2 regions of the Mesorhizobium sp. B2-4-19 genome follow, and region 2 is predicted to be linked to the other one. Evidence: predicted binding sites of a transcription regulator. Region 2 holds the regulator's gene; the other holds the start of a gene.
What was found. The regulator PhoB, encoded in region 2, activates phosphate uptake and scavenging genes when phosphate is short. The targets are predictions, from matches to a motif close to TGTCATNNANCTGTCAT.

Region 1: the regulator PhoB is predicted to act here: its motif matches at 1,739-1,755, upstream of FJ546_RS27630 (DUF1045 domain-containing protein).

The regions. Positions count from the first base shown of each region.
Region 1 covers NZ_VFUV01000022.1:34,523-38,499, forward strand. Annotated here, with positions in the region: gene FJ546_RS27625 (alpha-D-ribose 1-methylphosphonate 5-triphosphate diphosphatase) at 1-868, opposite strand, end outside; gene FJ546_RS27630 (DUF1045 domain-containing protein) at 904-1,611, opposite strand; gene iolB (5-deoxy-glucuronate isomerase) at 1,852-2,664, opposite strand; gene FJ546_RS27640 (hypothetical protein) at 2,669-2,887, opposite strand; gene iolE (myo-inosose-2 dehydratase) at 2,928-3,845, opposite strand; gene iolD (3D-(3,5/4)-trihydroxycyclohexane-1,2-dione acylhydrolase (decyclizing)) at 3,967-3,977, opposite strand, start outside.
Region 2 covers NZ_VFUV01000016.1:84,936-88,912, reverse strand. Annotated here, with positions in the region: gene pstC (phosphate ABC transporter permease subunit PstC) at 1-98, shown strand, start outside; gene pstA (phosphate ABC transporter permease PstA) at 102-953, shown strand; gene pstB (phosphate ABC transporter ATP-binding protein PstB) at 950-1,753, shown strand; gene phoU (phosphate signaling complex protein PhoU) at 1,779-2,486, shown strand; gene phoB (phosphate regulon transcriptional regulator PhoB) at 2,508-3,197, shown strand; gene FJ546_RS23625 (ROK family protein) at 3,210-3,977, opposite strand, start outside.

The DNA of each region.
Region 1 (3,977 bases), on a different contig from region 2:
TGCCCGAATGCGAGGCGCCGCGCATGACGTTCGGCGCACCCATCAGGACGCCCAGGCCCGCGGCCTTCGAAGCGCGCGCCGCTTCCTCGGTGGTCGGGAACTCGGCAACGCGCACGCCCTGCTCGATCGCCTCGTCGACATGGCCCGAAGTGGCGTCGTCATGGCTGGCGAGCACGATGCCGCGCTCATGGCAGGCAGCCGCGATCACCGCGCGGTTCGGCGCCGAATAGCGCGCCGATTCCGCCATCCGCTTCTCGCAGAACAATTGGAAGTCGCGATCGGTCAGCTTCAGCTTGCGCTGGTAGTAGTAGGCATAGGTTTCGAGATTGACGAACTGACGCTGGCCGGGCGCATGATCCATCAGCGAAGCCAGCTTGACCCGGTCGTCCCGGTCGAAATTGGCGAAGGCCTGCAGGCAATCCGGCGCCGAAACCTCGCAGCGCAGATGCAGGAAGTGATCGGCTCGCAGGCGATCCTGCGCGACGCTGTCCTCGATGGCATCGGCCAGCTTGCGAATATCGGCCAAGGTCAGGTCGGCGTCCTCGTCCATGCCGACGCGCAAGGCGTCGAGCACGGTGGTGATGCCGGCCGTCGCCACCTGCGCGTCATGGGCAAGCACCGCGGCGATTGGGTTCCAGCGCACCTTGGGCCGGGGCGCGTAGTGGCCTTCCAGGTGGTCGGTGTGCAGCTCGACCAGCCCGGGAATGACATAGTCGCCGCCCATGTCCTCGCCGGCCATATTCCCGCTGGTGCGGCTGCTGCCGGCATCTATGTCGGCGATAAAGCCGTCACGCAGCACCAGCGACCCCTCGACGATCTCGTCGGCAAGCACGATGCGGGCGTTGGAAAGAACGGTCTCGGCGGTCATTTCGGGCAGTCCTTTGGTTCTTCGAGCAGGGGTGTTCAGGCGGTTTTTCTTGCCGGGCGGCGTCCCAGCGCGTGATGCGAAAGCACCATGAACGGCGCGCCCGGTTCGGGTTCGACAAACAGCGTCAGCGCGTCGACCACCACCGGCTGCCGCAGTACATCCGCGAACAGGCTGTCGATTGCTGCGCGCAAACGTGGGCTTTCCTGTGGCCCGGCGCGGCCCGACAGCGTCATGTGGAAGCGGAAGGTCTCGAAGACATAGGGGTAGCCCCATTGGCAGAGATTGCGGAACTCGGCCGGCTTCAGCGAATCCGGGCTGCGCCGCTCGATCTCGGCCTCGGTCAGCGGCGCGCGGAACCGGTCGAAATCGCGCACCACCTGGTCGGCGAAACGGTTGAGCGGCGGCAGCGGTCCCTCCGGCACCAGCGCGAAGAAACTGTCGATCTGGCTGACGACGAGACGCGGGATCGTCACAACGGGCGTCGCTTCGGCAAAATGGTCGAGCCCAGCGCGCAGCGAAGTCTCGGTCTCGTTGGCGGCCAGGCGGAAGGGTGCCTTCAGCGTCGCGTGGAAGCCATAGCGGCGGGCCGAGGCGGTGTGGAAGGCAACTTCCGCCGCCGACAAATCGGCCACGGCTTCAACCGGCGCTGTCGCCGCGCCGAACGGGTCACGGCCCAGCCAATTGGCGGCGATCCGCGCCAGCGGTTCGTCCTGCCGGGGGGTGAAGTAGATGGCATATCGCATGAGAGGTCCTCGTTAAAGCGCGCCGCGACGCGCGCTTTAAGTCTTCGTTGGGTGCATATCGTCGCCCCCAAAACCGCTAGACACTTCTGGGCGACATGCACTAGACCCGCTGCCATAGGTGATTTCCATGACGGATTGACGAAGCTTTGCAGGGTTTTCGAAGGCAAATCGACCCCATAAGTCCTTAGCCGACGATTTTTCCGAGCTGGACCAATAGGTTGGGGAGGAATCTCGGACCGGTCAGGCCTTCATCAACCATTCGTGCTCGGGCGCATTGTGGAATTTCCACGTCCGTCTCGGCCCGGCCATGACGTTGAGGTAGTAGAGGTCGTAGCCATGGCAGGCCGCGCAGGGGTGATACCCCTTGGGCACCAGCACGACATCGCCATCCTCGATCGCCATGGCTTCGTCGAGCGCGCGATGGCCATGCTTGTCCGCGTCGGTGTAGACGCGCTGGAAGGCAAAGCCCTGCGGCGGGTTGAGGCGGTGGTAATAAGTCTCCTCGAGATAGGATTCGGCGGGCAGATTGTCCTGGTCATGCTTGTGCGGCGGATAGCTCGACGTGTGGCCGCCGGGCGTGATGACCTCGACCACCAGCAGCGAATCGGCAGGCTTGCCTTCCGGCAGGATGTTGGTGACGTAGCGCGTGTTGGTGCCCTTGCCGCGCACCTCCTGGCCGAGATCGTCCGGCCCGATCACCCGAACCGGCAGGCCGCCGCCGAGGCCGGGGGCCGAGCAGACCGCGAGTTCGAGATCGGTGTCAGCCGTCACCGACCAGTCCGATCCCTCCGGCACATAGACCGACCAAGGCTTGCCCACGAAGGGCGACATGCGCTCGCCGAGCAGGCCGAGATCCTTGCCGTCGACTTTCGCGGTGCCCTTGCCGGTGACGAAGACCAGGCAGACCTCGCGGTCTTCCGTCTTTCCCGAGGCGCTTTCGCCGGATTGCAGCCGATGCAGGTCGAAACCGACATAAGTCCAGCCGGCGCTTTTCGGCGTCACATGGGCAACGCGGCCACAGCCCTTGTCGGCTTTGACGAGCAGCTTGGACATCGGATTACTCCTTCGGTTCGGACTCGGCCGTCGCCTTGTTCTCGTCGGCGGGCTTGTAGAGATAGAAGAACTGCCAGACGGCATAGCCGGCGAAGCCGAGCGCGATGGTGCCCCAGAATGGCGTGCCGGTGGCGAACTCGATGATCGACCAGATGACGCAGACCGCGACGACGGCGACACGCCGCCACAACGGGCGGAAGAAGGGGTGCTCGGAATCTTTCATCGGGCCAATCTACAGCAACCTGCCTCGCCGTGAAGTCGCGTCAGGCATTCGGAAAACCCTGGGTTTCGACCGTGTAGCCGGCGGATGTCATCACCCGCATCAGCTCCTTGTGGCCGACCTGCGCCATCTTGAGCGGCGGGTTCTTCTTCGGGTCCTGCTCGGCCTCGACCACGAACCAACCCTCATAACCATGGTCGGCGAAGCGCTGCACAATGGCGCCGAAGTCCAGCGAGCCGTCGCCCGGCACGGTGAAGGCACCGAGCGCCACGGCGTCGAGGAAGGACTGTTTCGTGCGGTCCAGCTTGTCGATCACACCCATGCGCACATCCTTCACATGCACATGGCTGATGCGCTTGTGGTGGTTGTCGATGGCGCGTAGCACATCGCCGCCGGCAAAGGCCAGATGTCCGGCATCGAGCAGCAGAGGAATGCCTTCGCCGGAATGGCGCATGAAGGCGTCGAGCTCCGGCTCCGTCTCCACCACCGCCGCCATGTGATGGTGGTAGGACAGCGGCATGCCTTGTTCGGCGCACCATTCGCCGAATTCAGTCAGGCGCGTTGCATAGGCCTTCATCTCGTCACCTGAAAGTTTCGGCTTGGTGGCCAGCGGCTTCGAGCGGTCGCCCTGGATCGAGCGGCCGACCTCGCCATAGACGATGCAGGGCGCGTTGACCGCCTTGAACAGCTCGATCATCGGCTGGATGCGATCCTTGTTCCTGCTCATCTCCTCATCGACCAGCGTGCCGGAAAACCAGCCGCCGCACAGCGTCACGTCGGCGGCTTTCAGGATCGGCAGCATGACGGCGGGATCGTTGGGGAAACGCCGGCCCATCTCCATGCCGGTGAAGCCGGCCGAACGCGACTGGCGCAAGCACTCCTCAAGCGACACGTCATCGCTGAGTTCCGCAAGATCGTCGTTCCACCACGCTATGGGGGACATGCCCAGTTTGGCTTTCAAGTCGTCACTCCAGTTTAGTGTTTACCCTCCCCCTTGTGGGGTGGGGGGCGGCGCCGACCCTACCCGGACCTTCGGTCCGACCTCCCCACAAGGGGGAGATGGGGGTAGCGCCGACTTAGCATCAATCGCCGA
Region 2 (3,977 bases):
TGGTCGCGCTCGGCCTGATCCTGTTCGTTATCACCTTCCTGATCCTTGCCATCGCCCGCTACATGCTGATGCGCATCGACGCCCGCACGGGAGCCTGACCGATGTCGACAGCCGCATCGCTTCACCAGAGCCGCAAGCGCAAGAACGGCGTGATGATGGCGCTGTGCGTCGTCTCTGCCGGCATCGGCCTTGCCTGGCTGGCGTTGATCCTTGGCGCCTTGCTCTACAAGGGCCTGGCCGGCGTCTCCCTCTCGGTCTTCACGGAAATGACACCGCCGCCCGGCGACGCCGGCGGCCTGCTCAACGCCATCTACGGCAGCATCATGATGACCATCATCGGCATCATCGTCGGCACGCCGATCGGCGTGCTGGCCGGTACCTATATGGCCGAATATGGCCGCTTCTCGAAGCTCACCACGGTGGTGCGCTTCATCAACGACATCCTTCTGTCGGCGCCGTCGATCATCATCGGCCTGTTCGTCTATGAGCTGATGGTGCGGCCGATGGGGCATTTCTCGGCGATCGCCGGTGCCGTAGCACTCGCCATCCTGGTCATCCCCGTCGTCGTGCGCACCACCGAGGACATGCTCAACCTGGTGCCCAACGCCTTGCGCGAAGCCGGCACCGCGATCGGCGCGCCGCGCTGGGTGGTCATCCGCTCGGTTGCCTATCGTGCCGCGCTTTCGGGCATCGTCACCGGCATATTGCTGGCCATCGCCCGCATCTCCGGCGAGACCGCACCGCTTCTTTTCACGGCGCTGAACAACCAGTTCTGGTCGAGCAATCTCAACGCGCCGATGGCCAGCCTGCCGGTCACCATCTTCCAGTTCGCTCTCAGCCCCTATGAGGAATGGCAGCAGCTGGCCTGGACCGGTGCACTCATAATCACATTGACGGTTCTCGCGCTCAGCATCCTTGCGCGCAGCCTGACCGGACGCAGAGAGGACAAATGAGCCAGATGTTGTCTCCAGACATGACGATCGCCGCCGAGGCGGTGACCAAGGCCAAGATCGAGGTCAAGAACCTCAACTTCTACTACGGCCAGTCGAAGGCGCTGAAGGATATCACGCTGTCGCTGCCCGAGCGCAGCGTCACCGCCTTCATCGGCCCGTCGGGTTGCGGAAAGTCGACGCTGCTGCGCGTCTTCAACCGCATCTACGAGCTTTATCCCAAGCAGACCGCCGAGGGCCAGGTGCTGCTCGACGGCCAGAACGTTCTCGACCGCTCGCAGGACCTCAACCTGCTGCGCACCAAGATCGGCATGGTGTTCCAGAAGCCGACGCCGTTCCCGATGTCGATCTACGAGAACATCGCTTTCGGCGTCAGGCTCTACGAGAAGATCAGCAAGGCCGAGATGGACGGCCGTGTCGAGCAGGCGCTCAAGCGCGCGGCACTGTGGACCGAGGTCAAGGACAAGCTCAATGCCAGCGGCCTTAGCCTGTCGGGCGGCCAACAGCAGCGGCTGTGCATCGCCCGCACCGTGGCGGTGAAGCCTGAAGTCATCCTGCTCGACGAGCCGGCCTCGGCGCTCGACCCGCTGTCGACCGCCAAGATCGAGGAACTGATCGACGAGTTGCAGGCCGACTACACGATCGTCATCGTCACCCACAACATGCAGCAGGCGGCGCGCGTCTCGAAGCAGACCGCCTTCATGTATCTGGGCGAACTGGTCGAATTCGACCGTACCGAGAAGATCTTCACGTCGCCTCGCGAGAAGCGCACGCAAGACTACATCACTGGCCGCTTCGGCTGATCGCACGCATACGAGGACCAGGATCATGGCCGAACACACAGTCGCAGCCTTCGACGAGGATCTCGGACAGATCAGCAGGCTGATCAGCGACATGGGCGACCTTGCCGGCTCGATGGTCGGCGGCGCCACCAAGGCGCTGCTGAACTCCGACAATGCGCTCGCCCAGCGCGTCGTCTCCGACGACGCCATCATGGATGCGCGCCAGCGCGAGCTCGACGACCGCGCCATCACGCTGATCGCCAAGCGCCAGCCGATGGCCGACGATCTGCGCCATGTCGTCGGCTCGATCCGCATGGCCGGCGACCTCGAACGCATTGGCGACCTTGCCAAGAACATCGCCAAGCGCGTCGGTACTGTAGGCCTCAGCGCCACGCCGCGCGACCTGTCGCATTCCATCGACGCCATGGCGCAGCTGGTGCTGATCCAGGTGCAGGGCGTCATCGAGGAGTATGCGGCGCGCGATGCCGCGGCACTGGCGAAGCTGCGCGCCGACGACGAGCGCATCGACGTCAAATACACTTCCGTCTTCCGCGAACTGCTGACCTATATGATGGAAGATCCGCGCAACATCACGGCTTGCACGCATCTGTTGTTCTGCGCCAAGAATCTCGAACGCATCGGCGACCACGTGACCAACATCGCCGAGAATGCGTACTATGTCCTGACCGGCACGCAGCTGCCCGCCAACCGTCCAAAACAGGACGAGACGGCGATGTCGGCGCCGGCGGCCTGAGAGCGCAGGGGTAACCAATCGATGATCGCACCACGCATCATGGTGGTGGAGGACGAGGAGCCGCTCGGCGTGCTCCTCCGCTACAATCTGGAATCGGAGGGTTACCAGGTCGAGGTGGTGACACGCGGCGACGAAGCCGAAATCCGCCTGCAGGAGAACGTGCCCGACCTCCTCGTGCTCGACTGGATGGTGCCGGCGGTATCCGGCATCGAACTCTGCCGGCGGTTGCGAATGCGGCCCGAGACCGAGCGGCTGCCGATCATCATGCTGACCGCGCGGGGCGAGGAAAGCGACCGTGTACGTGGGCTTTCCACCGGCGCCGACGACTATCTGGTCAAGCCGTTCTCGACGCCGGAATTCATGGCCCGCGTCAAGGCGCTGCTGCGCCGCGCCAAGCCGGAAGTGCTGTCGAGCGTGCTCAAGGTCGGCGATATCGTGCTCGACCGTGAATCGCACCGGGTCTACCGCAAGAAGAGCGAGATCCGGCTCGGGCCGACCGAATTCCGCCTGCTCGAATTCATGATGCGCCATCCCGGCCGCGTGTTCTCGCGCAGCCAGCTGCTCGACAATGTCTGGGGCGAGACGATCTACATCGACGAGCGCACCGTGGACGTGCATGTCGGCCGGTTGCGCAAGGCGGTCAACAATGGCCGCATGCCGGATGTCATCCGCACCATCCGTGGGGCGGGCTACGCGATCCGCGAGGATTGAGCACGACCTGACTCAGGCAACGTTTTTCTTCGCGGCGGGGCCTGCTTTCGTTTGCACGCCGGGCGCGAAAATCTCCTGGTCGACGAAGGTCAGCGCGCGCATGGCGCAACCTTCGCGGATCAGCGGCAGTTCGTTCGGTTCGGTGTCGAAGGAGATCGATTCCGAGTGCTGGCCACCGGCGGTCTGGGCGATCGCCTCGCGCAATGCCGGCTCGATCAGGTCGAAGGCGGCGGCGCTGACGCCGACCATGGCGACGGGCGCGGGATCGATCAGCGCGAACAGGCTGCCGAGGCCGTAACCCAGCGCCTCGCCGGCCTTGCGATAGGCTTCGCGCTCGGGCCCGTCCCGTTCCCGTGCCGTCGTGGCCAGCGCCCGCATCTGCGCGTCGCTGACATCGGCCACAGGCTCGGTGTCCTCGCTGAGCTGCCTGGCATTGCGCCAGATGGCGTAATTGCCGGCATAGGCCTCGACACAGCCGCGCCGTCCGCAGCGGCAGAGCGCGCCGCCGGGCCGATGGATCATGTGGCCGAACTCGCCGCCCGAGGAATGGGTGCCGGTGAACAGCTCGCCCTTCAGCACCAGCCCCATGCCGATGCCGTGCGAAAGCAGGATGGCGATGAAGTCGTCGCGGTAGCGCTCGGGATCGCGCCTGCGCAGCGCCACCGCCATCATGTTGCAGTCGTTTTCCATGGTGGCGGGGATGCCGAACTCGGCTTCGAGTATGTCGGCGAAGGCGATGTCGGTCTGCGGCGTGATCGGCGACCACAGCATCGCCCGGGC